3 regions of the Cytobacillus sp. T106 genome follow, and region 1 is predicted to be linked to each of the others. Evidence: riboswitches for the same ligand, from Rfam matches in the RefSeq annotation. Region 1 holds a riboswitch; each other region holds the start of a gene.
The links. Region 1 has a riboswitch for cobalamin ahead of ABU165_RS07895 ((2Fe-2S) ferredoxin domain-containing protein). Riboswitches for the same ligand answer to the same signal wherever they lie in the genome.

Region 2: another riboswitch for cobalamin. It lies ahead of ABU165_RS19895 (ABC transporter substrate-binding protein); the one in region 1 lies ahead of ABU165_RS07895 ((2Fe-2S) ferredoxin domain-containing protein).
Region 3: another riboswitch for cobalamin. It lies ahead of ABU165_RS14180 (acyl-CoA thioesterase); the one in region 1 lies ahead of ABU165_RS07895 ((2Fe-2S) ferredoxin domain-containing protein).

What each region holds. Positions count from the first base shown of each region.
Region 1 is NZ_JBEUMK010000003.1:45,794-55,611, reverse strand. It holds gene pdxR (MocR-like pyridoxine biosynthesis transcription factor PdxR) at 1-524, opposite strand, end outside; gene ABU165_RS07900 (aspartate/glutamate racemase family protein) at 632-1,345, shown strand; cobalamin riboswitch at 1,462-1,646, shown strand; cobalamin riboswitch at 1,768-1,960, shown strand; gene ABU165_RS07895 ((2Fe-2S) ferredoxin domain-containing protein) at 2,092-2,478, shown strand; gene cobJ (precorrin-3B C(17)-methyltransferase) at 2,520-4,157, shown strand; gene ABU165_RS07885 (sirohydrochlorin chelatase) at 4,180-5,109, shown strand; gene cobK (precorrin-6A reductase) at 5,106-5,900, shown strand; gene ABU165_RS07875 (precorrin-8X methylmutase) at 5,890-6,537, shown strand; gene ABU165_RS07870 (cobalt-precorrin-5B (C(1))-methyltransferase) at 6,541-7,644, shown strand; gene cbiE (precorrin-6y C5,15-methyltransferase (decarboxylating) subunit CbiE) at 7,628-8,836, shown strand; gene cobI (precorrin-2 C(20)-methyltransferase) at 8,836-9,537, shown strand; gene cobM (precorrin-4 C(11)-methyltransferase) at 9,537-9,818, shown strand, end outside.
Region 2 is NZ_JBEUMK010000013.1:41,154-50,971, reverse strand. It holds gene ABU165_RS19925 (cobyric acid synthase) at 1-1,296, opposite strand, end outside; gene ABU165_RS19920 (bifunctional adenosylcobinamide kinase/adenosylcobinamide-phosphate guanylyltransferase) at 1,293-1,871, opposite strand; gene cobD (threonine-phosphate decarboxylase CobD) at 1,850-2,923, opposite strand; gene cbiB (adenosylcobinamide-phosphate synthase CbiB) at 2,898-3,863, opposite strand; gene ABU165_RS19905 (adenosylcobinamide amidohydrolase) at 3,860-5,323, opposite strand; gene ABU165_RS19900 (FecCD family ABC transporter permease) at 5,323-6,384, opposite strand; gene ABU165_RS19895 (ABC transporter substrate-binding protein) at 6,350-7,321, opposite strand; cobalamin riboswitch at 7,515-7,697, opposite strand; gene ABU165_RS19890 (MFS transporter) at 7,789-8,964, opposite strand; gene ABU165_RS19885 (TrmB family transcriptional regulator) at 9,101-9,818, shown strand, end outside.
Region 3 is NZ_JBEUMK010000007.1:72,413-82,230, forward strand. It holds gene ABU165_RS14160 (ABC transporter permease) at 1-358, shown strand, start outside; gene ABU165_RS14165 (ABC transporter permease) at 360-1,163, shown strand; gene ABU165_RS14170 (ABC transporter substrate-binding protein) at 1,160-2,233, shown strand; gene ABU165_RS14175 (hypothetical protein) at 2,332-2,595, shown strand; cobalamin riboswitch at 2,648-2,837, shown strand; gene ABU165_RS14180 (acyl-CoA thioesterase) at 2,976-3,449, shown strand; gene metG (methionine--tRNA ligase) at 3,504-5,147, opposite strand; T-box leader at 5,225-5,476, opposite strand; gene ABU165_RS14190 (STAS domain-containing protein) at 5,692-6,543, shown strand; gene ABU165_RS14195 (hypothetical protein) at 6,635-6,964, opposite strand; gene ABU165_RS14200 (hypothetical protein) at 7,099-7,269, shown strand; gene ABU165_RS14205 (hypothetical protein) at 7,465-7,824, shown strand; gene ABU165_RS14210 (cation diffusion facilitator family transporter) at 8,035-8,952, shown strand; gene ABU165_RS14215 (ArsR/SmtB family transcription factor) at 8,949-9,275, opposite strand; gene ABU165_RS14220 (YqzG/YhdC family protein) at 9,422-9,757, opposite strand.

The DNA.
Region 1 (9,818 bases):
CTTGTAATGACAATATTGTCTGCCGTGCAATTCACGCCGCGTGTATGATACAGGTATCTGGACAATTCTTCCCTAAGCTCCTGCAGGCCTGAAGAATCAAGATAGCCAAATTCCTGTTCATCAGCATCAATGCATACATCCTTTGCCAGCTTGCCCCACACTTTTCTGGGGAAATGATCCATGGCCGGTGTAGAAGCTTTCAAGTCTATCATATTCTCTAAGTCATCGTTCACTTTCTCCTTTTCTTTCCGCCGATGGGCCATTTCTGGCCGGAGAAAGGCTGCGCCAGCAGCTATATATGTCCCTGACTTTGGCCGAACCTCCAAATATCCTTCTGATGCCAGCTGGTCATAGACTTCCAGTGTAATATTTCGGGAGACCTGCAAAGAGGCTGAAAGCTCGCGTGTTGACGGAACCTTTTCGCCTTCCTGCAATTCCCCATTTAAAATATATGATCTCAGCTTCTCATAAATTTGCTGAGTCAACGACTTTGGGCCTTCCCGAACAATTTGAAACCACATAATCTTCTCTCCAATCTGTCAACTGGTACTATAAAAGTCATCTAATTGTGGCTCTATTTTCATCCAGTATATCATGATATCTTTACAGTACCATAAGGAGGATGATCGAAATGAAAACAATTGGATTAATCGGGGGAATGAGCTGGGAATCGACAAGCGTGTATTATTCATATATCAACCGCCTTGTCCAGGAAAAACTGGGCGGGATCCATTCAGCCCGCTGCCTGCTTTACTCTTTTGATTTTGAAGAAATTGCTGCCCTGCAAAGAAGCGGGAACTGGGAAAAGGCAACTGAAAAAATGATTGAAGCAGCAAGGTTCCTTGAAACGGGAGGAGCAGACTGCATCGTTATTTGCACCAATACTATGCATCTGATGGCAGAAGATCTTCAAAAAGCCTGCAGGATTCCCGTCATACATATTGTAGAATGCGTGGTTGAGGAGATTAAAAAGCAAGGCATAGAGGCAGTTGGCCTGCTCGGCACCAAATTCACAATGGAGCAGACTTTTTATAAAAAAATCCTTGAGGAACATGGCATTGAGGTTCTCGTTCCAGAGGAAGGTGACCGGGAACGGGTTCATGAGGTGATTTTTGAGGAATTATGCAGGGGTGAATTTAAGGGGGAGTCAAAAACTGCTTATCTCGATATCATTCACCGCCTGGAAAAGAAAGGCGCCCAGGGAATCATCCTCGGATGTACGGAAATTCCCCTGTTGATCAGTCAGGAAGACTGCCGGCTGCCTTTATTCGACACAACTTTTATACATGCATCAAAGGCAGTGAAATTCGCACTGGGAAGTCAATATAATCCTTCGAATTCCTGATAATAGAACTGCTGATAAAGGCATTTTTGCTGAAAAATATCATAATATGTCATATCACAATTGGTAAAACAATACAATACTTGAATTATTAGAATTTTAGAGTAAATTAAGAGAGAATCTAATAGCCATTTAAAAGTGCCCATTTTGACAAATGGGATAATAGGGAATCCGGTTAGAATCCGGAGCAGCCCCCGCTACTGTATATGCTGATGAAATTGCCATCATCCACTGGGAAACCGGGAAGGAGGCAAGAGTAAAGTGACGTATAAGCCAGAAGACCTGCTTTTAAATTTCGTTTCTTATTCTTCGGAGGGAAGGCTGGGAATGATTTTTCTTTCTTTTTTGCATGCCAAAAAATGAACAGGAAATCATCTCGCGCCTTAATTCCGGAATATTGGGATTAAGGTTTTTTTATATGCTGAAATGAATACAAAAACATAGGTGCATGACAGCTGTGACAGGCTGTCGTGCTTAAAAGGGAAGCCGGTGCAATTCCGGCACGGTCCCGCCACTGTGAAAGGGGAATCCAGCTGCAGCAGCCACTGATGAATGTCGGGAAGGCGCAGCCGGGTGACGATCCTGAGTCAGGAGACCTGCCTTGTTTTTTCTTTCTTTAGCTCCTACGGGTCATAGGTGCTGGAAGACATGATGCATAGGCAATCCTTTTTTGCCTATGCCTGCTTCTGGCACTCTGCCCAATGGGGTTGGAGTGCCTTTTATTTTTTCAAAAAGAAGGAGAGATCATGATGACAACCTGGAATCTGACACGGACGAAAAGCCATGTATTGATCTGCAATGGCTCAAGCTGCATGAGAAAAGGCGGCGAAGAGGTGACAGAGGCCATCCGTGATGAAATCAGCCGGCTGGATCTGGATGCTGAGGTGCATACCACCAGGACAAGATGCAACGGGCGCTGCAAGGATGCATGTGTGGTAGTCGTGTACCCTGAAGGAACTTGGTATAAGGCGGCAACTGAGGAGATTGGCCGGAAAATCATCCGGAATGAGCAAGCCCCTGTCTATGAGCTGAGGGAGTCTATTCTTTATGAATATGAGGAAAGCACTTTCGTTAAGGTGAGCGAAGACTCAATTAAAGGGATTGAGAAGCCTGCAAAAGAGCTGAAGGAAGTCTGACCGCTATGGGACAGCCATTTTGCCAAAAGGAGAGGATAGCTGTGAAAGGTAAGCTGCTGATTGTCGGCTTCGGCCCTGGGAATGCGGAACATATCACAAAAAGGGCGAAGGACGCCATTCAGGAAAGTGACTATATCATTGGCTACAAAACGTATGTAGAGCTGATCCGTGATCTGATCACAGACCAGGAAATCATCAGTACAGGGATGTCGGAAGAGGTATCCAGGGCACAGGCAGCAGTCAGGTATGCTGAAGAAGGGAAGAAGGTTGCCGTCATTTCAAGCGGGGATGCAGGGGTCTATGGAATGGCAGGGCTTGTCTATGAAGTGCTGATTGAGAAAGGCTGGAGGGAATCAGACGGTGTCGCCGTGGAAGTGATCCCCGGGATATCGGCCATCAATTCATGCGCTTCCCTGATCGGAGCTCCGGTCATGCATGATGCCTGCACCATCAGCCTAAGTGACCATCTTACTCCGTGGAGCATCATTGAAAGGCGGATTGAAGCGGCAGGCATGGGAGATTTTGTCGTTGCTTTGTATAATCCGAAAAGCGGCAGGCGGACGAGGCAAATTGAAGAGGCACAGAGGATTTTGGCTAAATACCGTTCGCCTGAAACACCTGTCGCCCTGATAAAAAGCGCTTACCGAGACAGTCAAAACGTTGTTATCACCAATCTCAAGGATATGCTTGAATTTGATATCGGCATGCTGACGACCGTGATGATCGGGAATTCATCAACCTTTATTTACGATGGCAAAATGATCACCCCAAGGGGCTATCAGCGAAAATACACTTTGGATGCTGCAGAGCAAAGGCTCCGTCCGCACGAACGGCTGAGGCCGGAAAATGAGCCATGGGCCCTTCACGAGGGGAAAGCGGAGCAGCCTTCCGTTCAAAAGGCTGGTAAGCATAGTGCTTCACCTGCCGAGCTGGCCATGGAAGCACTGGAAAGAGCGTCTGGAAAGTCATACAGAAAACAGGAAGCCCTCAGTCCGTCGCCGTCTATGCTCCATGTTCCGGAGAAAGCCGCAGATACTTTTGAGCTGGCTGTAAGTCCGGGAATCGCCAACAAAAAGTTTACCCCAAAACAAATGATAACACTGGCTGAAGTGGCAGGCGAAGAGGGGACGATGGAATATACACCTCATCACCAGATATTGCTGCGGATCCCGACAAACAATCCTGAGTCCGTCACTATGAAGCTCGAAAAGGCAGGATTCCTTCTGGCTCCGGTTGGAGATGTCTTTCAATTGAAGGCCTGCGACTTCTGTGAAGGGGAAAAAGGCGCTTCCATACCATATGCCGAGGAGATTCAGGCGAAGCTTGGCGGGATCCAGCTCCCGAAAGAGCTGAAGCTTGGATTCAATGGCTGCGGTATGGCCTGCTATGGAGCAGTGAATGATGATATCGGCCTTGTATTCCGAAAAGGCAAATTCGACTTGTTCCTTGGTGCCAAGACAGTTGGCCGGACCGCTCATCCCGGGCAGGCAGCTGCGGAGGGTATACCGCCCGATCAAATCGTCGGCGTGATTGAAAGCATTGTCCGGGAGTACAGGGAAAACGGTCACCCGAATGAGCGCTTTTACAAGTATTTCAAGAGGGCCAGACAAGTTCAGGGCTTTAAGCATAAAGATATCGCTCCGGTTATCGAATTGGAGCCAGCCCCTTGCGGCGAATAACTATACAGGAGGAGAGAAGTTCATGAGAGCAGTATTGCTGGTAGGCCATGGAAGCAGAGATCCCGAAGGAAATGTCCAGGTAAGGGAATTTATCAGGGAGCTTGAGCCCAGGCTCGATTCCTCGCTTTTGGTAGAAACATGTTTCCTTGAATTTGAAATGCCGACAATCAGCCAGGGAATACAAGCTTGTGTAAGAAAAGGAGCCAAGCATATTGTCGTTATCCCGATCATGCTCCTTCCGGCAGGACATTCCAAGATTCATATTCCTGCGGCGATCGATGAAGCAAAAGAGCATTATCCCGGCGTACAGTTTACATACGGCAGACCCATCGGCATTCACGAGGAAACTTTTGAAATCAGCAAGACCCGGCTTGAAGAAGCCGGTGAAAACTGGCGGGAGAGTGAAGAAGGGACAGCTGTCATCCTTCTTGGCAGAGGGGGAAGCGATCCGGACGCAAATAGCGAGCTTTTCAAAATTGGCCGCCTTCTCTGGGAAAAGACCTCCTTTAAGCTGGTTGAACCGGCATTTATGGGTGTTTCAGACCCTCTCATTCAGGAGGGGGTAGAAAGATGCATAAAGCTTGGAGCAAAAAGAATCATCATTCTGCCGTACTTCCTGTTTACCGGTATTCTGATCAAAAGGCTTGAAAACATGATGGAAGGCTTTACAGCTGCCCACCCGGAAATTGAATTCAAGCTTGCCGGCTATTTTGGATTTCATGAAAGGCTGCATACCATTATAAAAGACCGGATTGATGAGGCCCTTCTAGGGGATGTGAAAATGAACTGTGATACATGCCAGTATCGCCTCGCGGCAATGGAGCATATCGATCACCACCACCATCATGACTATGATCACCATCACCATCATGAGCACGGCGATCACCATCATGACCATGCCCACACCCATGCCGGAGAAGAGCATCAGGAAAAAGAGGTTCAAAAGATATGATCCTCTGCCTTGCCGGCACCAGTGATGCAAGAGAACTGGCAGTGGAAATGAAAAAAGCAGGCTACGATGTCATTACTTCTGTCGTGACTGATAACGCTGCGCTGGAGTTGGAAAAGAAGGGGCTGGAAGTACGTGTCGGCAGGCTGTCAAGGGAGGAATTCTCCGACTACATAAACTTACAGAATATCAAAGTGATCGTCGACGCGAGCCACCCTTTTGCTGAGGAGGCGAGCCGGAACAGCATCCAGGCAGCCGCAGATGCAGAAATTCCTTATATTCGCTATGAAAGGGCTTCCCAGTCTTTTGAGGATGAGAGGATTACCTTCGTTTCCAGTTATGAGGAAGCAGCAGTGGCTGCGGAAGGAAAGAAGGGTGTCATCATGCTGACGACCGGAAGCAAAACACTGCAGATTTTCACGGACAAGCTTCTTGGAGACCCGGATATCCGGCTGGTAGCCCGCATGCTCCCCCGTAAAGACAATATGGAGAAATGTGCTGAGCTTGGTTTTCCGCAAAAAGATATCGTTGCGATGCAGGGACCTTTCACAAAAGAATTTGATAAAGCCCTGTACAGGCAGTTTGGTGTAACGGTCATGATAACGAAGGAAAGCGGGAGGGCCGGGTCAGTAAGTGAAAAATTGGAGGCAGCAAAGGAGCTCGGAATCGATGTGATTGTGATCAGGCGCCCCGAAATCAGCTATGGAATTAAGTACTCCATTTTTTCAGATGTACTGGACCATCTGGGCCGGCTGGCGCCAAACATAAAAAGGAGGCAGGAAAGTGGACTTTAAGATAGACTTTAAGCCGGTGACTGTTCAGCCGGAAATGATTGAAGTGAAGAGCTTTGAAATGATTGATGAAGAAATTGGCGCACATCCCTATACAGAGGAGCAGTATCCGGTCGTCCGCAGGGTCATCCATGCATCCGCAGATTTCCAGCTGGGGAAAAGCATGCTGTTCCATCCGGATGCTGTCACAGCAGGGATCAAAGCCATCCGGAGCGGCCGGCCGGTGGTTGCTGACGTCCAGATGGTCCAGGTTGGTGTGAGCAAACAGCGTATCGAAAAGTACGGAGGCAGTGTGAAAGTATATATTTCCGATCCTGATGTAATGGCGGAGGCAAAGCGCCTGAATACGACAAGGGCAATTGTATCCATGCGGAAAGCGGTCAAGGAGGCGGAAGGAGGCATTTTTGCGATCGGAAATGCCCCGACAGCCCTGCTGGAACTGATCCGGCTTATTAAAGAAGGCGAGGCCAAGCCGGGCCTGATCATCGGTCTCCCGGTCGGTTTTGTTTCCGCGCCGGAGTCCAAAGAAGAACTGGCCAAGCTTGATGTTCCTTTTATCACCAATGTCGGCAGGAAAGGCGGAAGCACAATAACGGTTGCAGCATTGAATGCCATCTCCCTGCTGGCAGAACAGGTTTAAAGCATGGAAGCGGCCGAAGAGAAAAAGCTTAGGCGGGGGTATACGACAGGCGCCTGTGCAGCGGCTGCCACAAAGGCTGCCCTGACTGCCCTCATTACAAAGGAAGAGCAGCCGGAAGCAACGATTCTTTTACCGGTCGGCGAGTTCGCGACTTTTTCCATGGAGGAATGCCTGTTTGCGGAGGAATCTGTACTGGCTGGTACGGTAAAGGATGGGGGAGATGATCCGGATGCCACCCATGGGGCGCTCATCCAATCACAGGTGTCCTGGCATCCCGGGCAAGGGATCATTCTGGACGGCGGACTTGGGGTTGGGCGTGTGACCAAACCAGGCCTGCCGGTGCCAGTCGGGGAAGCGGCCATCAATCCGGTGCCACGGAAGATGATCCTGGAAGCGGCAAAAGAAGTGCTTGGCCGCTTCGGGGTCCAAAGAGGCATCAAGATCATCATCTCGGTCCCCATGGGGGAGGAGCTGGCAAAGAAAACACTGAACGGCCGCCTGGGAATCATCGGTGGCATATCGATATTGGGGACGAGAGGGACGGTCATCCCTTTCTCCACCTCTGCCTACAAAGCCAGCATCGTCTCGGCCATCAATGTGGCGAAGGTGAGCGGCTGTGATCATGTGGTGATCACTACCGGCGGCAGAAGTGAAAAATATGCGATGCAGCAGTATCCGTTTCTCCCGGAGGAAGCCTTCATTGAAATGGGGGACTTTGTCGGATTTACCCTAAAGCAGTGTAAGCGGGCAGGAATGAAAAAGGTGTCGATGGTTGGCATGATGGGCAAGTTTTCAAAGGTCGCCCAGGGAGTCATGATGGTCCACTCGAAAAGCGCCCCCGTGGACTTTGAATTCCTGGCAGAATTGGCAAGAGCTGCAGGGGCACCTTCTGAATTGGCGGAGAAAGTCATAGAGGCCAATACAGCTTCCCAGGTTGGGGAGATGATGATGGAAGAGGGGCTCAGCGGTTTTTTTGAACAAATGTGCCGCAGCTGCTGCCTGTCGGGATTAGAGGAAATAAAGGGCGGAATGACAATTGAAACAAGCATTTACACGATGAAAGGAAGCTTGTTGGGAAAGGCGGCAATAGATGGAGAATCCTATTAAAGTGATTGGAATCGGCGAGGATGGCAGAAACACCATTCTGCCGCTTTATGAACAATGGATCTATGAAAGTGAGCTGCTGGTAGGCGGAGAAAGGCAGCTGTCCTGCTTTTCTGACTACCAGGGTGAAACGATAACTATCAAAGGAGGGTTGCGGGAACTGGCCTCAGCCCTGGAAGAGGAAAAGCGGAACACAGTCATTCTGGCTTCAGGCGATCCCCTCTTTTATGGGATCGGCGGATATCTGTCTTCTAAGGTTAAACTGGAAATCTATCCTTTCTTCAGCTCTGTTCAGCTTGCTTTTGCAAGAATGAAAGAGAGCTGGCAGGATGCTTATTTTGCAAGCGTGCACGGCCGCAGCATGAAGGGGCTGATCCAGCGGATGGACGGATGCGGAAAAGTTGCATTGCTGACAGACAAGGAGAATAGCCCTTCAAAGATCGCCCGTTATTTGCTTTCATATGGAGCGGAAGAATACCGGGCGTTTGTTGCTGAAAATCTGGGCAGTGCCGGCGAAAGGACAGGCTGGTATTCACTGGAGGAAATGGCCGCCGCCGATTTTTCATCCCTTAATGTAGTAATACTTAAGAAAACCGGATCTTCACCGGAATGGCCGATCGGCATCCCAGATGAAGAATTCCTCCAGCGCAGGCCGGATAAAGGACTCATTACCAAAAAAGAAATCCGGACATTGAGCTTAAGCGAACTGAAGCTGAAAAAGAACAGTGTGGTTTGGGACATCGGCACCTGCACGGGGTCTATTGCGATTGAAGCAGCTAAAATTGCCCGCGAAGGCGCCGTTTTTGCAATTGAAAAGAATGAGCAAGATCTGGAAAACTGCCATCAGAATATGAAGAGATTCAGGACCGATTTCACGGCTGTCTGCGGGAAAGCGCCTGAAGGGCTGGAGGGTTTCCCTGATCCGGATGCTGTATTCATAGGCGGCACAGCTGGAGGCATGGAGGAAATACTCGATGTATGCTGCAGCCGCTTAAGGCCGGCTGGGCGGATTGTGCTGAACGCTGCCACGATAGAATCACTGGCAGGGGCTGTAAAAGCATTCAAAGATAGAGGGTATGATGCTTCCGTCACCTTGGCGCAGATTTCAAGAAGCAAACCGATACTGCAATTGACACGATTCGAAGCGCTGAACCCGGTGTATATCATCTCAGCGAAGCGGAAGGAGGAAGCATGATGCATGGGACATTATACGGTCTCGGAGTCGGGCCTGGGGATCCTGAGCTGATCACGGTCAAGGCATTCCGTGTTTTGAAGGAATCGCCTGTAATCGCTTATCCGAGAAAGCGGAAGGGAAGCAAGAGCTACGCCCATCAGATTGTCGACGTGTACATAAATGCAAATGAAAAAGAAATGCTCGGCCTTGTTTTTCCAATGACAAAGGATCCGGAGATACTGGAAAAAGAATGGAGCGCCACAGTGGAAATGGTATGGCAGAGGCTGGCCGAAGGCAAAGATGTCGCCTTTGTCACAGAAGGGGATCCTTTATTATACAGCACCTTCATCCATATGATGAAGCTGATGAAAGAGAAGCATCCCGAAATCATGATTAAAACCGTGCCAGGCATCTCTTCCATCAACGGGGCCGCTTCAAGGCTGGGCATTCCCCTTGCAGAGGGAGATGACCATGTAGCCATCATCCCTGCCCGCGACGATTATGAGGTGATGAAAAAGGCTCTGCTGGAGAACGACTGTGTCATTTTTATCAAAGTGGCCAAGGTGATGGATGTCATGCTTAAGCTTCTGAGGGAGCTGAATCTTCTGGATAAGGCCTCAGTCGTGACGAAGGTTACATCCGGCGAAGAAATCATATGGAAGATTGATGAATTGGAGCATGCGGAACTTGAATATTTAACACTGATGGTGGTGAGGAAATAATGAAGCTTTACATTATCGGAGCGGGCCCGGGAGCAGCCGACCTGATCACTGTAAGGGGATTGAAGCTCCTGCAGAAGGCGGACTCCGTATTTTATGCAGATTCACTCGTAAGCGAGGACCTGATTTCCCAGGCGAAGGAAGACGCGGAAGTGATAAAGACCGCAGGGATGCATCTGGAGGAGATGGTTGGTGCAATGGCAGAGCGCCTTTTGACAGGAAAAAAGGTGGTTCGCGTGCATACTGGCGATCCTGCTGTATACGGGGCCATTCTTGAACAGATG
Region 2 (9,818 bases), on a different contig from region 1:
GACCTTTCCGCCGCTGCCGCTATAGCCTTCCTCCCGGCCATCTTCCATCAAAAATAAACTCCTGCCTGCATCTATGCCTTTTTTGGCTGTTTGGCCAAGGTGAATCTCATAGCCTTCAACACTGCCGCTGCCAAACCCGGCGGATGCTATGTACGAACCCTTCGCCTGGACGGTTATTTTTTCTCTGAAGAAGGTCGTATCAGCCTCTATGAGGCCCAGCCCCTTTGCTTTCACGCCTATCGTACCGCTGTCGGTCCCTTCAGGATCATACAGCTGCTCCCCTAGCATCTGGTAGCCGCCGCATATTCCGGCAATCCTGCAGCCCTCCCCGGCAAGACGGATAATAGAACGGTCCAGGCCGGCTGCCTTCAAAAACTGCAGATCATGGATTGTACTTTTCGTCCCCGGGATGATGATGGCATCCGGCTTGCCCAGCTCAGCAGCATTTTTCACCCAGCGCACCGACACGTCTTCTTCATAGAGAAACGGTTCAATGTCGCTGTAATTTGATATATACGGCAGCCTGATTACCGCAATATCAATCTTCCCTCCCTGTTTCCTGTAAAAGCTGTCCTCAAGGGAAAGGGAGTCCTCTCCATCAATCATATGGTTATCAAAATGGGGAAGAACGCCAAGAACAGGAATCCCTGTCCGCTCCTCCAGCCAGGAGATGCCGTCCGCAAACAAATCCGGGTCGCCCCTGAACTTATTGATGATCAAACCCTTTACCCGCTCCCTTTCTTCAGTCGTGAGCAGCTCAAGGGTGCCGATGATGCTTGCAAACACGCCTCCACGGTCGATATCCGCTGTCAGGATGACCGGGATGTCAGCCAGATCGGCCACCTTCATGTTGACAAGCTCCCTGTCCTTCAAATTGATTTCCACCGGACTCCCGGCACCTTCTGCAACAATGACATCAAAATCGGCTTCAAGCTTTTTCAATGATTTTTGGATTACATCCAGGCCCTTTTCATAGAAATTCTCACGGTAGCTGCGGCCGGAATAGGTTTGAACTGCCTTTCCAAGCAGGACCACCTCTGAGCTCATATCAGATTTCGGCTTCAGCAGGATCGGGTTCATCCAGACTGTTGCCTCGGTCCTTGCCGCTTCTGCCTGGATGCCCTGCGCCCGGCCGATTTCCCTGCCGTCCGCCGTCGCATAGGAATTATTGGACATATTCTGCGACTTGAACGGCGCCACCCTGAGGCCCTCATTGGACAGCAGTCGGCAGAGAGCAGTAGCGATAAAGCTTTTCCCCACATCTGAAGCCGTTCCCTGTATCATGATGCCTTTCATGGTTTTCTTCCTTTCATAAGAAGCGGTATTCCCGCTTCCACAAGATAAGCCTGGACTGCCATTCCCACAATCCTCTGATGAAGCCGGCCAAGCAGCCTGGCGTATATATGGGACACACTCCCTGTTTCAATCGGTTCATACTTAACTTCATTGCTGACAATGATTAATGCCGCCGCACTCTCTTTAAGAGAGTGGATATCAGTAAGGATCCGCTCCTTGACCGCTTCCTGAAACTCCGGACTCTCCCATCTGCCGCCTGTCCCGAATAATTCATTATTCAACAGAGTGGTCAGGCAGTCCAGAAGCAGCACATCCCGCTTTGTAAAAGCTGCAGACAGCTCCCCTATTCCTGCAGGCTGTTCCCAGGTCCTCCAACCGCTGCCGCTTTCATCCCGCTGCTTTTGATGCAGCAGGATCCGCTCGGCCATTTCTTCATCCGAGCTCTTCCCTGCGGCAATATAATGAAGACGGCCATTGGAGGCGGCAGCTCGGGACTCTGCTGTTTTTTCCGCAAAGGTGCTTTTGCCGCTGCGGACGCCTCCTGTAATGAATATCAGTCCTTCTGACCTGTCCATTCGTCGATCGCCTCCATCAGCTTCTGATTGTCTTCTTTCCCTTTGACGGCAAACCGCAGCCAGCGCCCTGAAAGGCCGGGGAAATTATAGGTATGGCGCGGGACAACCCCTTTTTCCAGCAAAAAGAAGAACAATTTTTCCTGGTCACCCAGCTCCGGGTCACGGAGCAGATAAAAATTGGTTTTCGATTCGGACACGAGCAAGCCTTTGGCCTTGTAGAAGTTAAAGAGCCTGCTTCTTTCTTTTTCCATATAAATTTGTGTTTCCTCTATGTATAGATCTTCATCCAGACAAATCAGCCCTGCCTGCTGGGCAGCGGAGTTGATGCTCCAATGGTACTGAAAGCGGGCCATTCCCCTGATCAGCTCAGGTTCTGCCAGCACATAGCCGAGCCTCAGACCCGGAATGCTGAACATTTTTGTCATGCTGCGAAGAAGCATGAGGTTCTTGTATTCTGAGAGCAGCGGCACGAGAGATTCATAATCCGGCAGAAAATCATAGAAAGCCTCATCTACGATGACGAGTGTTTCGGGACATCCCTCTAATAATGAAACGATTTCTGCACAGCCATAGTATCTGCCTGTCGGATTAGCCGGATTGCAGAGAAACAGGGCATCCGCTTTCCCTCCTGCCTCACAGAGTTTTGCCGTATCAAGTTCCCAGCCTCCTTCTTCCAGCTGAAAATAGCTGATGTCACAATCATTCACTCTGCAGGCCTGTTCATATTCAGTGAAAGCCGGCTGAACAATCATGACTTTTTTTCCGGCCAGAAGCCTTGCTGCCAGACTGATCAGCTCTGATGCCCCGTTCCCGGCCAGTACATACTCTCCGGCGATGCCTTCCTTTTGAGCCAGCCTGGCAGTCAGTTCTGCTGCAAAGGGGTCCGGGTAAACAGGCAGCTCATTGAAAAATGAATGCCAGTCTGCCTTTAACCGTTCTGGCGGCCCCATAGGATTGATATTGGCGCTGAAGTCCAGCAGCTCCGATGGCTCCGGCAGCCCAAGTGCCTTAAATAAATGCTGCGGATTAGATCCATGTGACGGCCAATTCAAAGAGCATTCCCCCCAGCCATAAGAATAATAGAAATAATAAAGACGTCCTATTCATAATCTCAATAACCGACAATATATGGCCTTTTTCCAGGACAGCGACAGGGTCGCCCATTCTTGCCCTGTCAGAGACGATCCCTTTATAGTAATTGATGCCCCCGAGCTGCACACCCATCAAGGCAGCAGCTGCCGCTTCTCCCCAGCCGCTGTTCGGGCTCGGGTGCTTCCTGCTGTCCCTGATGAGGATGTTCCATGCTTTCTTAAAGCTGGTATGCTCGGGCTTTTTTCCGAGCAGCATCAGGAGGCCGGTCAGCCGGGCAGGGATAAAGTTCAGCAGATCATCGAGCCGGGCAGAGGCCCAGCCAAACGCAAGATACTTTTCGTTCTTATAGCCTGCCATAGAGTCGCAAGTATTGGCTGCACGATATAAGAGAGCCAGAGGTGCTCCGCCGATGAGCGCCCAAAATAGAGGAGCAGTGATCCCGTCACTCGTATTTTCTGCAACCGTTTCTACTGTTCCTCTTACAATGTCCGGCTCCTCCAGCTTTTCTGTATCACGGCCGACTATATAGGATAGCTTCAGGCGTGCTTCAGATATGTTGTCTCTATTAAGCGGACCATAGACCTCAAGCGCCGCTTCCTTCAGGCTTTTTTGCGCGATGGTGGTGGAAATGAGGATGGCTTCGATTATGATTCCTGCCAGCGGATGGATGTAATAGCCGGAGTATGTGATGGCACTTGCAGCAAGGAATACAGTACCAAGGACAGCCAGGACCATGATGGCCCCTTTCAGCTTCCGCCTGCCGCCCCGGTTCCATTTTTTATCCAAAAATAGAATAAATGACCCGATCCACCGGACTGGATGGGGCCATTTAGGCGGATCTCCAATAAGCAGATCCAGCAGAAACGCAAGGGTAAGGGCAGCCAGATGATAAACCATCATGATGACACCCTCTTCCGGTATTTGTGGAGCGCTTCAGCTGTACAGTCATATACGGCTTTGCTGATCAGCTTGCCAAGCGGTGTAATCGTTCCTGCAAACTCCAGCCTTTTCCCTGACTGGGCCGCAGCAATCAGGATGCTGTCTGTGCTAGTGCCTGTTGCCAGAGTGCCTGACACCTTATCCTCAACACCATGGTCATGAAGCACCTTCACCTTTGTTTCCGTGGCTGTCATGATGCTTTGAATGAACGCTTCTTCTGTAAGATTTCCGTTGATGAAGATCCATGTGTTGATCGTGCCTGGGGAAAACTCAAAGCTGTGCAGGCCGCTTTGGGAAGCGTCTACAGCATTCCCTGTTCCCGCGGTGACAACTGCAAGGAGAGAAAAGCCGTCGGATTCATAGAGCCTGTAGGCAGCGTCGGCCACCTGGACGGCTGTCATCATGCCGACCGTCTCGCCTGGCTCATAGCCGTTTTCCCGCAAATATTCTTTCATTTCTGCCCGGTGGTCACTGCAGTCATAAGTGTTCGGCACCTGGCGGTTAACAAACAGCCTGTGCCAGCCGACCCCGGCTCCTGCCACCCCCGATGACATCGTACGGAGCGGGAAAGGAGAATTTACAAGCACATGGTCTTCATACACCTGGACATCTTTTTCGCCGATAATGGCCGGTTCAGCAGTCAGGTCCCCTGGCAGAATTGCCATCTGCGGGGCAGGGACGGCAGGATGTGCATGCTTCATGATATCCGTCTGATAGACTGTGCGGATCCGGTCCTCATGGAGCACTTCATTCGGGACATCTGCCGAGACAACCTTCCCGTTCTCCATCAAAAGCAGCCTGTCGCAATACAGCGCCGCAAGATTCAGATCATGGAAAATGGAAATAACGGTCATCCCGCATTCCTTCGCCCATATACGCAGCAGGTCAAGCAGCTCTTTCTGGAATGATAGATCCAGATGGTTGGTCGGCTCATCCAGGAGCAGGATCTCAGGTTCCTGGGCAAGGGCCTGGGCAAGGAATACCCTCTGCCTCTCCCCGCCGGAAAGCTCATGGATATAATGGTCCTTGAATCCTGCGACCCGCGTCTGTTCCATCACGCGCTGGACGGTCTTTTCATCCTCTTCAGACCAGGTCTGGAACCACCCCTTCTGATGGGCATACCTGCCTAAAGAAACCGTTTCTTTGACTGTATAAGAAAAAGACTGTGATGAATGCTGCGGCAGCACCGCAATGACCTTTGCCAGCTCTTTCACAGAGAACTCCGTCAAAGGCCTGCCTTTGACAGAAATGCTCCCGCTCTTATAGGAGAGGATGCCGCTCAGCATTTTTAAGAGAGTTGTCTTTCCGCTTCCATTTGGGCCCAGGATGCCGAACAGCTCCCCTTTTTTCACTGAAAAACTGACCTCTTTTATAATGCTTTCGTCTGCGTAGCCGCCGGTCAATCCTTGTATGCTCAGCATCAGACAGCCCTCCTATTTCTTCTTTTCAGCAAAATGAGTGCAAACACAGGCGCTCCGATGATGCTCGTAATGACGCCGATCGGCAGCTCTGTCGGCGAGATGACCGTCCGCGCGACCAGGTCGGCAAGAATCAGGAAGCCTGCGCCGGTCAGCATCGACAAAGGCAGCAGGTGGATATGGTCTGGCCCCCACAGCCGCCTTGTCAGATGCGGGATGACGAGGCCGACAAAGCCGATGGTGCCTGACACCGCGACGGCTGCGCCTGTTAAAATGGAACCAGCCACAAGAACCATCATTTTTCTTCTTTGCACATTTACGCCCAGATGCTGTGCACGCTCTTCTCCAAATGACATGGCATTCAGCTCTTTCGCATTCATCATCAACAGAAGGCTTCCTATAATGAAAAACGGCAGGATGATGCGTATATAAGCCCATCCCCTCATTGAAACGCTTCCCATGATCCAGCCGATGATCTGCCTGAGCTCTTCTCCAGTCAGGGCAATCATGAGCGAAATGAGCGCACCAAGAAAAGAACTGACAATGATACCTGTTAAAATGATAGTTTCCACCTTCATGGCCCTGTCAATTCTTCTTGCAAAAAACAGCACGGCGAATATAGTCAGGAATGAGAAAACCATGCTGAGAATAGGCAGTGTAAAGAGGCCGGCAAACGGGATTGATATTTGAAAAAAAAGCACCAGCACTGCACCGACAGTCGCACCGGATGAAACCCCCAGTGTATAAGGATCTGCAAGCGGATTCCGCAAGAGGCCCTGGAAGGCTGCCCCCGCAATGGCGAGGGAAGCTCCTACAAGCCCGGCAAGAATGACCCTGGGCAGGCGGATATTCATCACAATATTGCTGTGCATCGGGTCAACTGAAGCATCAAGCTGAATCGGCAGAAGCTTAGACCCAACTATATTAATGATAGAAGGAATCGGCACAGAGACTGTACCGATTGAAATCCCCACCAGCATGCACAGGACAAGGAAAGCGGCTGCAAGCACATAGGCTGACAGCTTATTCTTACTTAAATACGTCCGGATAGACAGCTTTGGCAAATTCCTCTACTCCTTCAGCAAGCCTTGGGCCGGAGCGGCTTACTGTATCTGAATCCACACTGAACACCTGCTTGTTTTTAACGGCATTTACATCCTGCCAGCCTTCACGGGCGAGCACCTCTGCCACAGCATCTTCATTGCGGTAGCCGGAAGTGGAAATGATCACGTCCGGATTTTCCTTGATGATGGCTTCAGGATCTACCTTTGGCCACCCTTCTTCTTTTACAATATTCTCTGCATTAATCATCGTAAGCATTTCATCCATGAATGTATTTTTCCCAGGCGAATAAATCTCCGGCGCTGGAGACACCTCTACAAACACTTTCTTCTTTTCTGTTACGCCAGCAGCTTTTTCTTTGATTGCCTCTATCTTCTCTTTCATGCCGGCAATCACTTCTTCTGCTTCTTCCTTTGCACCTGAAGCGGTACCGATCATCTCGATCGACTCATATACCTGTTCAAAGCTCTGGGCATCATTGACAACCAGCACAGCGATTCCTGAATCTTTCAGCTGCTGCAATCCTGCAGTTGAATTATGTGCGCTTGAAGCGTGTGCAAGAACCAGGTCTGGAGCAAGGGAGATGATTTTTTCAACATTGAACTCCATTCCGCCGATCTTTTCTTTATCTGCTGTTTCTTCTGGATAATTATCAAAATCAGATACCCCAACCACTTCTTCTCCCAGACCAAGTGCAAACGCTGTTTCCGTGTTGCTTGGAATCAGAGAAACAATCTTCTCCGGCTTTTCTTCAATGACAACTTCTTCACCGGCGGCATCTGTGATTGTAACAGGAAATTCTGCTTTTTCTGTTTCAGTCTCTGTCTGTTCAGTGCTGCTGCCATCGTCCTTTTCAGGCTCTGCCGCTGAATCGCCGCAGCCTGACAGAACACCAGCAGCCAAAAGCATGCTGAATAATAATGAATAAAGCTTTTTCATGGTAAATCCCCCTGTAGAATAAATGTCGCAAAATTCATGCTGCAAAGGTCTTATGCCCAAAACGGGACCAGCATCCTTTGGAACCAAAAAAAGCATCCCCAATAAACATGGAGATGCTTTGCACGGCGTGCGCAGATTCAAAAAAAAAAGATTCCAAAAGGCTGCCGTACACCTCCCTATCCTCGTAGGTTTATGGGTGCATAAGAATCAGGCAGGTCTCCTGGCTCATGGTCAATGCTCGCTGCCCCTTCCCATACATCCCGTACAGTGGCTTCTGCAGCTTGCTCCCATTTACAGTGGCGGGACCGCGTTGGAATTTGCACCAACTTCCCTTTTAAGTCTTTCAAAGAAAAACACCTGTTTCTGCATATGTATGAAATTTTCCGCTATCGCCATTATACACTATTTCTTCTTTAAAACTAGCAGAAAAAGGGCCGTCCGGAAGAAGACCGGGCGGGCCCTTTTTGCTAGACGGTCGGGCTGCTGCTTCTTGCCGGCCGCCTGCTCTTCAATCCTGCCATCGAGACAGCGGCAGCGCCAAGCGCGAAGAGGATGAAGACTCCCCCTGCCGAAGCGTTCCACTCGACCGAAGCCTGTTCAATTACAATTCCCCCGATCAGAGACCCAAAGGCAATCCCAAAGTGCAGGGCTGAGTTATTAAGGCTTTGCTGGATATCCGATGTTTCCGGTGAAGACTCTATCAAATAACTCTGCAATGCCGGTGTGATGGCCCAGCTCAGCATGCTCCAGATAATCATGACCGCAATGAACAGCGGCAGGGAAAAGGCAGTATGCGGAATTGAAAACAGTGCAGCCGCAAACAGCACGATAATGGCTAAGATTGTCGGTTTTGTACCGAAGCGGTCGGCTAGATACCCGCCTGCACCGCCGCCGGCCACCGCGGCAATACCGAACAGCAGATACATGATGCTGACCCAGTTTCCGTCCATTCCCAGGACAGTCTTTAAGAATGGAGTCAGATATCCATAAAGTGTCAGGTGCCCTGCTAAAAAGAGGAACGAGGCCAGTTGGGCGAATAAAATTTTCCTGTTCTTCAGGGCAGCGAACATCTGCCTGATGGATATGGCAGCTTTCGGTTCAATCCGGTCCATGAAAAAGTACACCCCTGCTATCGACAGGCATGTCAGGACAGCAATCATCAGGAATGGTGCCCTCCAGCCAAATTCATTGCCAAGCATAAGCCCGGCCGGAATGCCAAGAACAAGTGAAGCACTTACGCCCATAAACACGATGCCGATCGCCCGTGCGCGATATTTTTCCTGCACTATATTCGATGCGATCGTGATGCACAGCACAACAAGCAAAGATCCGCTTGCCGCTGATATAACCCTTGCCAGAAAAAGAATACTATAACTCGGGCTCAGGAAAGCCAGGATATTTCCTGCAAGGAAAACGAGCAAGGCTATGAGCGTCAGTTTTTTCCTTTCCACTCCCCCGGTTGCTGTCAGCAGAATCGGTGCCGCGACAGCATATACAATCGAAAACACACTGATCAAAAGGCCGGCTTTGCCGATGCTGACATGAAGATCGGCCGCAACCAGATCAATGATTCCTCCTATTATAAGCTCGACCATCCCGACTACAAAGGAAACGATCGTCAAAAGATACACACGTTTATCCATTTTATACACCTCTCAATTAGTTACCACCACAATGGTAACTTTTTATAGGGATAGGTGCAAGTGTTAATTTTCCCAGTGCGATTTAGCGGAAAAGATATGATATTATTAAGAAAAAACTGACTCAGGAGTTCTGTCTATGCTGCAGCAATTCGGGTTTACCCAATATGAAAGCCAAATTTATCAGGCGCTTATTTCCGTGGACCAGCCGCTGGACGCCACAGGAATCGTCAAGCTCTCTGCCGTTCCCCGCTCGAAGGTGTATGAGGTGCTTCACCGCCTGGCAGAGAAAGGCATCATCCTTGAAACGACGGTCGAAAAAAAGCGTTTGTACACCGCCCTTCCCGTTGAATCGGTGATCAGCAGGCTGAAAGCAGATTTCGAAACCAGCGTCCAGGAGCTGCGGGAGGCAGCCGTCAAAAAGCCTGTCGCGGATGACCGGGTGTGGACCTTGAAGGATAATCACTCCATCCTCTCCCTGCTGGAGGAAATGCTCGGCAGGGCGGAAAGAAAGATCATCCTCTCTGCCTGGGGAGATGAATTGGAGAAGTATGCGGAGCTGCTGGAGGAAAAGCACGAAAGCGGCGTCAGTATCCATGTCCACTCTATCGGAAAAATCGAAACAAGCCTTCCGTCCGTCTCGGTCCTGATTCCGGACAAGCATCACGAAACCCTTGAAAGAAGCAGGATTGCCATCATTGACGAGGAAGAGATGCTGTTCGCCGGCATGGAAGCCGGCAAGTGGAATGCCATCACAACCCGTTCAAGGCCGCTCGTGAAGTTTTTCGCTGAGTTCTTCTACCATGATGTCGCCCTTACCGAAATTACACAGAAATATAAAGATACCATCATGGAGG
Region 3 (9,818 bases), on a different contig from region 1:
CTTCCTGCCTTTTATGATTTTGCCGATTTTCAATTCGCTTAACGAATTGAATTCATCGCTCATCGATGCATCCAATGATTTGGGGGCATCACCCTGGACTACTTTTACACGGGTTATTTTCCCGCTGACGCTGGATGGCGTCAAATCCGGCTGCCAGGTTGTATTCATCCCTGCACTTTCCCTCTTCATGCTTACCCGCCTGATTGCAGGGAACAGGGTCATCACCCTGGGCACGGCCATAGAACAGCATTTCCTTGTCACTCAGGATTGGGGGATGGGCTCCACCATTGCCGTATTCCTGATCCTTACGATGGTGATCATCATGCTGCTGACCGGAAATCGCAGGAGGGGGGCATAGCATGGGGAAATTATCTAAATGGTCATCACTTTATCTGATCCTTGTATTTTTTGTTCTTTATGCGCCAATATTTTATCTAATGTTTTATTCTTTTAACAGCGGCGGGACAATGTCACATTTCGAAGGGTTCACGCTGGACTGGTATAAAGAGCTTTTTGCTGATGCAAGGCTATTGATAATTGTGCTGAACACCATCATCATTGCCCTGTTGTCGGCTGCCATATCAACGATCATCGGAGTGGCCGGTGCACTTGCCATTTTTTATGTAAGAAAGCGGCAGGTCAAGAGCACACTCTTATCTTTGAACAATATTCTGATCGTCAGCCCCGATGTTATCATCGGTGCTTCCTTCCTGATTTTGTTTACGATGATCGGAATCAAGCTCGGATTTACATCGGTCCTGCTCTCTCACATTGCTTTCTGCGTTCCGATTGTAGTTATAATGGTGCTGCCTAAAATCCAGGAAATGAGCCCTACACTTGTGGACGCTGCGAGGGATCTAGGGGCAAGCCGCTTTGATGTTCTGTCCAAGGTCGTTCTGCCATATATCACACCAGGCATTTTTGCGGGCTTTTTTATGGCCCTAACCTATTCACTTGATGATTTTGCAGTTACTTTCTTTGTAACAGGGAATGGCTTCACCACTTTATCGGTTGAAATCTACTCTCTGGCCCGGCGCGGGGTTTCGCTGAACATCAATGCACTTTCCACGCTGCTGTTCCTGTTCACACTTATACTGGTGATCGGCTATTATTTTATCACCCAGAAAAATGCGAAGCCGACTGGAATGGGGGTCAAAAAATGAAACAGCTCGGTAAAGCCCTGCTGGTCATTGCTGTCATTTCTGCACTTCTGCTGTATGCAGTCTCCCGGCTTAATTCCTCACAAGGCTATTCCAGCGGAAATACGCTGACGGTCTTTAACTGGGGAGACTATATCGATGCAGAACTCGTGGACCGCTTTGAAAAAGAAACAGGCATCAAGGTGATTTATGAAACCTTTGACAGCAATGAAGCCATGATGACCAAGATTGAACAGGGCGGGACAGCCTACGATATAGCGGTTCCGTCTGAATATGCAATTGAAAAAATGAAAGAAGAAGATTTGCTTTTACCGGTAGACCATTCAAAAATTCCAAACTTGAAATATATCGACCCGAGGTTCATGGACTTGGCATTCGATCCAAAAAATGAATACTCTATCCCTTATTTCTGGGGGACGGTCGGCATAGCCTATAACACAGATCTGCTTGGGGACAAAGAAATTACAAGCTGGAATGACCTTTGGGATGAAGATCTGCGAAACCAGATTCTCCTAATTGATGGTGCAAGGGAAGTTATGGGAATGGGCTTGAATTCCCTCAATTATTCCCTTAATGATCAAAATAAGAAGCATCTGAGGGAAGCGAAGGAAAAGCTTGATACCCTTACTCCGAATATCAAAGCCATTGTCGGGGATGAAATCCGGATGCTGCTTGAAAACGATGAAGCAGCCATAGGTGTTGTCTGGTCAGGAACTGCTTCAGAGCTGATGTGGAAAAAGGACAATATTGAGTATGTTCTCCCTGAGGAAGGGACGAACCTGTGGTTTGATAATATGGTCATTCCAAAAACGGCAAAAAACGTGGATGCCGCCCACCAGTTCATGAACTTCATGCTTGATCCGGAAGTCGCTGCCCAGAATACCGAATATGTAGGCTATTCGACGCCGAATAAAGAGGCGCTGAATTACCTGCCGGAGGAAATTGTCAGTGACAAGCGCTTCTATCCGGACCCGGAAATGACCGAAAAGCTGGAAGTGTACGAGAACCTTGGGAAAAAAATGCTCGCACATTATAATGAACTGTTTTTGGAATTCAAAATGCATAGTAAATAATAGCAGCGGCTGGAGGAGTCTCCGGCCGCTTTTTTGCATTCTAGCATGATTTCCGTCCTGTCAGGGGATCCTAGTCTTAAAAACAGGAGGAGGCAGTCATGTATTATATCAGCGGAAACATCATTTCAGGGGAATATGATGATCAGGCAGAACATTTTTCCATCAGCATGATCAAACACTTTAAGACTCAGTCCATTTTGACCAAGGATCAGGCTATCCAGCTTCTTGACTACCTCTACAGGCATAGGGACGAAGAGGGAGGCCAGGTCATCACCTTGAATGACCAGATGCCGCTGCGCATCTCTTCCGAGGAGATCAATTCCCTGATACTTGATCTTGAAAAGATTGAATCCCATTTTTAATGTTCTCCGAAATCTATATCCGATAATGATAGAATATGATATGATTTCTTTAATTGAATAAATGCTTTATGGTGCTTTGCAGCATGCTGCAAACTTAAAAGGGAAGCCGGTTGAATTCCGGCGCGGTCCCGCCACTGTAATGCGGAGGCTCCTCCCTCGATGCCACTGTTCCTTAGCGGACGGGAAGGCGGAAGGAGTCTGTGATGCTGAGCCAGGAGACCTGCCATAAAGAAGTACACAACCGTCCTACGGGTGATAGGAGAGTGATGCGCTTTTAATATGGTAAAGTTTTGTTATTTGTTAAATTTTTTATGTGCAGGCATCCTCTATGAAGGATGCCTTTTATTTTTTTCATACAATAAGCCCGAGGAGTGAAACCTATGAAAAAAGCTTATCCAGCAGACCGTTCCCGCACCATTCAGACCAGGCTGGTGCTTCCGCCGGATACAAACCATCTTCAGACAATTTTCGGCGGCAAAGTGCTATCCTATATTGATGAAATTGCTGCCATTACTGCAATGAAGCATTCCGGCAGCATGGTAGTAACAGCTTCGATCGACTCTGTGGATTTCCTGTCTTCAGCTTCAGTCGGTGACGCCCTTACTCTTGAAGCCTTTGTTGCCTCAACAGGGAGAACCTCCATGGAAGTCTATGTGAAAGTGCATGCAGCCAATCTTTTAACAGGGATTCGAACGCTGACGACCGAATCCTTTTTAACCATGGTTGCCGTGGATGAAAACGGCAAGCCCATTCCAGTATCCGGGGTGCTGCCTCATTCTGAGGAAGAAATCAGGCTGTTTGCTTCAGCAGGGGCACGAAAGGAGCATAGAAAAAACAGAATGCTTATACGATAAAAGGTGGCTTTCAGCCACCTCTGTATTCATGAAATAAGGCACCTTCTTCAGCAGCTATTTCCTACGGGCTGCTTCCAGCCTATCCAGCTCCTCTGGGATCCTTCCTTCTTCTAAGCGGCTGAAAAGGGGGGCGATAGTGCCGAGCCTTTTCTCTGCAGCCCGAACCTCTTTCCATTCCAGCGTATGCGCATTCACCTGCAGCATGTTATTTATCTTCCTGCTGGAGAAAGGGAGGAAGGGGTTCAGAAGCCTTGCCAGATTTTTGATGATGTACACACAGGTCTGCAATGCATCTGCACATTTTTGCGGGTCGCTTTTAATCGTTTTCCAAGGCTGTTCACTGTCAAAATATTTATTGGCCGAGCGTACAAAGGCGAAAATATCCTCAAGCGCTTCTTTTAGCTTTGCGCCTTCGATCTTTTCTCCGGTTTTCTCATATAAATGCTTAATATCCTCCTGTACAGCTTCACTTAATTTTCCATCCGGTATCATGCTGTCATAATATTTTTCGATAAACTTAAAAGTTCTGTTGACCAGATTGCCATATGCCCCAAGCAGCTCACTGTTATGGCTGTAAACGAATTCCCGCCAGGAAAAGTCAGCATCCCTGTTCTCAGGAGCATTGACAGCAAGGAAATACCGGATTGAATCCGGTTCATATCTTTCAAGTATGTCAGGGACCCAGACTGCATAATTCCTGCTTGTTGAAAGCTTCTTTTTCTCTAGTGTAAGATATTCGCCGGAAACCATCCGCGCTGGTTCCCCAGGCAGCCCTATCCCCATTTGAATAGCTGGCCAGATGATGGTATGGAAAGGGATATTGTCTTTCCCATGCACATAATAGGATATAACATCACTACCCCAGAACCTGCTGCCATCCTTGCCGTGCTGGCGGGCCCATTCCCTGCTGGCAGAAAGATAGCCAATCACCGCTTCAATCCAAACATAAATTTTTTTCTTCTCCATTCCTTCAATAGGGACTGGCACCCCAACATCCAAATCCCTAGTTGCAGCCCGGTCCAGAAGCCCCTCAGTTAAATATCTTCTTGTCAGGCTGCTGCTGTTGTCCCTCCACAAATGGCGGGAGCGTGCCTCCTCGGACAGCTCTTCAAGCTGCTTCTGAAAATGGCTCAGCCTGAAATAATAATGATCAGTTTCTTTCATTTCCGGCGGTGTCCCGCATATTTTACAGGATTTATCCAGAAGGTCGGCCGGCTCAAGGATGGCTGAGCAGGCATCGCATTGATCCCCGCGTGCTTGGCTGCCGCAGGAAGGGCAGACTCCCTCTACATACCTGTCAGGCAGAAACTGGACACATGTCCGGCAATAAGTTTGTTCTATCGTTCTTGGAACAAGATGGCCATTTTCCAAGAGCGACAGAAATACTTCCTGTACAGTCTGATGATGATGCGGGGCATCTGTCCTTGTATATAAATCATAAGTAAAACCCAGCTGTTCAAAGCTTGCTGCGAAATCCCTGTGATAGCGGTCAGCAATTTCTTTCGCTGATTTGCCTTCATGTTTTGCCCTGATCGCTATGGGTGTTCCGTTGCAGTCGCTCCCGGAAACATACAGGACTTCTTCGCCCTTCATTCTGTAATATCTTGCAAGGATATCTCCGGGCAGCAGACTTGCAATGTGCCCAAGATGAAGGGAACCGTTTGCGTAGGGCCATGCCCCGCCAATAAAAATTGCCATGTTCAATCTCCTCCTCATTTTTCCATTGGCAGATCTTAGGATAAAATAAAAAAGCCCCGTCCTTTTCTATACATATAGAAAAGGACGGGGCTTGCCCGCGGTACCACCTTTATTCGCCTTTCGGCCTCTGCAAGTACGGGGCATATAGATGCCCTTATACTGTGGGTTTGATAACAAGTACCACTACTTGCCGCAGCCTACTGGCGAAGATCGCGTTCAGTACGGGGCTCGGAGACCATTGTTCAAACAGCCGCTTTTGCTTCTTTTCACCTGCCGAAGCTCTCTGGGAAAAACGGATCTGTTTTACTTTTTCTCTTCAATGCCTTTGTATAAGAGTTAATATCTGCCAATGATTTAAAGATTATTATATTCACGGGCAGCATAAATGTCCAGCAAAATTTAACAGGGGAAGGGAAAAAATCTGGCTGTATCAGCATGATGCCCATTGCAAATATTTGACTGTTTAAAAGCAAACCTTTATCATACAAAAGGCAGATAATGATAATATTCATATAGAATAGTCCAGATAAAGGGAAGGCTGATTATGCAGAAAAACCAAATGTTATTTGAATATCTCAGCAATAATTCTCAGAGAATTACTGACAAATGGCTGAGCACCAGGGCAAAAGATAAAGGATCGATTTATTCAGCAGAAGCGGATATAAAGATTGAAAGAATGCTCCGTGAGCAAAATGCCTTCACTAATAAGACCGTTTCGACCATTCTTTTGGATGACCGGTCTTTATTCGAAAAATTGGTCCAGGAATGGGCGAGCACAGTTGCTGAAAGCAGGGCAGATACCGATACTCCGATCTATGAGGTAATATCAGCTTTAGGCAAGGTGAGAGATACATACTGGGAATTTGTGGAGGAATTTGCGAAAAAGAACGATGAGATTGTCAAGGAGGATATCCTCCAGTGGAGTCTGGTCATTCATTCAGCTTTTGACATTCTCACACAGAAATTTGCTGAACAGTATTACAAAATTACCAGAAACAGGCTGAGAGCACAGCAGGATCTCATTCATCAGCTTGGTGCACCCATTATCCCGATCATCGGATCCATTGGCGTTCTTCCTTTGATAGGCGATATTGATACAGAAAGAGCCAAAGCAATATTAGAGAGCGTGCCCCTTCAGTGCACAGAAGCTAAGCTTTCCTATTTGTTTATCGATCTGTCCGGTGTACCGATCGTTGATACAATGGTAGCGCAGCAAATCTATCATATCGTCCAGACGCTGGACTTGCTAGGCATCAAGACCACCATCTCAGGCATCCGCCCGGAAGTTGCCATGACATCTATCCAGCTTGGAATCGACTTCAGCAAAATCAACACACATAGCACATTGAAAAATGCCCTGGCGAAAATGGGGCTGAGCATGAAACCTGAATTATAATTAGAAAATGCACCCTGCTTTTAAGCGTGAGGTGCATTTTTTTATGCAGCAAGAGGCAAGCCGTTAGGCGCGCCCGATGCTCTGAACTCTTCTAGGCTGGCGGAATGATTCCTGCAATAAGAAGGACGAAGAAGATCAAGCCGATGACAGCAAGGACGAGAGATGCAAAAAAGACCGGGCCTTTTCTGAAGAAGAAGGGTTCATCTTTCTGGATGATCCCCGTTTGGGCGCCCACCATGCTGTTGATGTGCCTCTGGGGCGAACCGCCGCTTGTTGAAAAAATAAAAGTGACTGCAGCAAATGCGGCACCAATAAAGAAGAGCACTTCAATAAACCTTACAGAAAAATATGCTGCCACTCCCCATGCGGCCAAAGCTTCAGCTGCTAAAGCAGCTATAAAGACAATCGTATTCCTGCTCATAACTATCACCTCGTCATCTATACGATGAAAGAGCTGAAAATGTTTCATTAAATATTAAAATATTCAAAATGTTATAATGAATATTCCATCATTATGATATGATATACAAAAATCTACTCTAAAAGGAGATCATAATGATTTTACAAGGAGCAGGGAAGCTGTCCATAAATGGGGTTGGGTCTTCGGACGGCGGGAGCTATGATAAGGTAAGCATCAACGGAAAAGGCACTGTCAATGGCAATATTGAATGCCGCATATTTGATTGCAATGGTTCAGGACAATTCAACGGACACGCTATCTTTTGAAAAAGCTAAAATCAATGGAAATGCGTCGATTGCCGGAAGCTTCTCAGGGGCAGCGCTGTCTATCGACGGGAGCGCAGGCTTTTCCGGAGATGTGCTGTTGCGGACGAAATTAAGGTAAATGGAAAAGGAAGAATCGGCGGAAGGCTCGCATCCAGAAAAATTATTGTTAATGGCAGGCTTACTGCAGGCGGCGGTGTGGAAACAGAGGAATTTAAATCAAAAGGCAAATTTATAATCGGCAGCCATTTGGCGGCAGAGAGCATAGAGTCTTTTATCATGGGCGAGTGCAAAGTGCAAGAGATGAGAGGAAAAAGCATTCTAATCAGGCAAAAGAAAGACAATCCGCTCAGAGGGCTGCTCCAATCTTTTTTTCCTTCCCGGCTTGAAGCAGCTTTGATAGAAGGTGAAGATATACATCTCGAAAATACGAATGTGAAGATGGTAAGGGGAAATCATATTGTGATAGGTGAAAATGCCATTGCTGATATTGTGAAGTATACAGGATCCCTCAAATATGAGGGGAACGGTACGGCTTTGGAGAGCAGGCAAATATAATCTATTACCTGGAATATACAGCTGACTAGGCGCCTGGAATAGGGCGTCTTTTTATGAGTTCATTTAGTCCTGGTTTTTGAAACAGAAGATAAAACGGTTTAAATGCGGAAAAAAGCAGGGAAAATAAATGATAGCTCCAGAAAATATTTGAACATCCTTCATACTTATAGCATAATATATGTACATATACTCATATAAGGAGGGAATGAAATGGGACACCATCATAATCATGGACACGGACATTCTCACGGACATTCAAGCAACAAACGGGCGCTCTTTCTTTCATTTATCATCATCGCTTCTTTTATGGTCGTTGAAGTTATAGGGGGCATCCTGACAAACAGCCTAGCTCTTTTATCAGATGCCGGCCATATGCTCAGCGACGCTGTCGCCCTGGGACTGAGCTTTTTTGCTATAAAGCTTGGAGAAAAGCAGGCAACTGCAGCAAAATCTTATGGCTATAAGAGATTTGAAATCATTGCAGCTGCATTGAATGGCCTGACGCTGATCGCGATTTCCATTTACATCTTTTATGAGGCCGTCCAAAGGATTATGGACCCGCCGGCCGTCCAAAGCATGGGGATGCTTGCTATCTCGGTTCTCGGCCTTATTGTCAACATCATTGCGGCCTGGATACTGATGAAGGGCGACAAAGATGAGAACCTGAATGTAAGAAGCGCCTTTCTCCATGTACTTGGCGATATGCTGGGCTCTGTAGGTGCCATCACCGCAGCTTTGCTGATTTATTTCTTTAATTGGGGCATTGCAGATCCGATTGCAAGCGTCATCGTTGCCATCCTGATCATTATCAGCGGATGGAGAGTTACAAAGGATTCCTTCCATATATTGATGGAAGGAGCACCTGAACAGATTGACGCCTCCAGCATCCGCAGCTCTCTGGAAGGCATCGCATCTGTAAAAGAAATTCACGATCTCCATATCTGGTCGATCACATCAGGAGTGCCGATGCTCAGCTGCCATATCGCTATTACAGAGGAAGGCCGTCACGATGAAGTCCTTAGGGAAGCACAGACTGCCCTTCATAACCAGTACGGAATCGACCACAGCACCATCCAGGTGGAAAGATATGAAAAAGGCTGCCCAAGTGCGCATGGCACATGCAATTAATGGTGGCTGGCATGCTCGATGGTTTGCAGGAGGATCCCCATCACATGTTCGTCATCATGGGAATAATATAAGGTAGTGCCCTCACGCCTGAATTTAACCAGCCTGAGATTTTTTAAAAACCGCAGCTGATGGGAAACCGTCGATTGAAGCAGAGTAAGTTTTTCAGCAATTTCGTTCACTGAGTGCTCCCCTTGAAAAAGCAGGTTCAGGATTCTGAGCCTGGTCGGATCGGATAATGCTTTAAATGTCTGCGATACAATGAATAAGGTTTCTTCATCCAGATCCTTCATAATGTGCGGCTGTGTCTTTTCTTCTTCTGCCATTGATTCAGCCTCCTTTTTATATCATTATAAAGAAAAAATGCACGAAGAAAAATCCCGGAGAACTTTTCCCGGATTTTTTCTTCGTGCTTCTTGCTTTTCGGGCCATATAGGTATAAATTAATGCTTATCAGCATTTTTTCTCCTATCTATCTTGGCGTCTCCTGATAGGTAATTGCTCGGATTTTTTCTGTTTTTTCATCAAAAGTTATACGGACAAAGACACCGAATTCCCGATTGTCCCTGGCAAGCCAAAGTTTGAAGGTTTCTGTACAGTTGGATCCCTGTGTTGTTCTGCCTACATGAAGATAATCAAGGATTCTTGCTCCGGGATACTTTATTTTTGTATTGGTCATCGCTAGCTTTCCCCATTTGGCATATGCTGGCGTCTGCTGTGCAGCTGAGATATGCCGGATATTTGCAGCAGAAGGGGAAAGCAGAGCAGGGAAACTTAACAATAATATAATCAGTATCGACTTTTTCAAACCGCTCACTTCCTTTATAATTAGTTAGCCTGTCATCATTGTGTATTAGTATTGAAAAAAA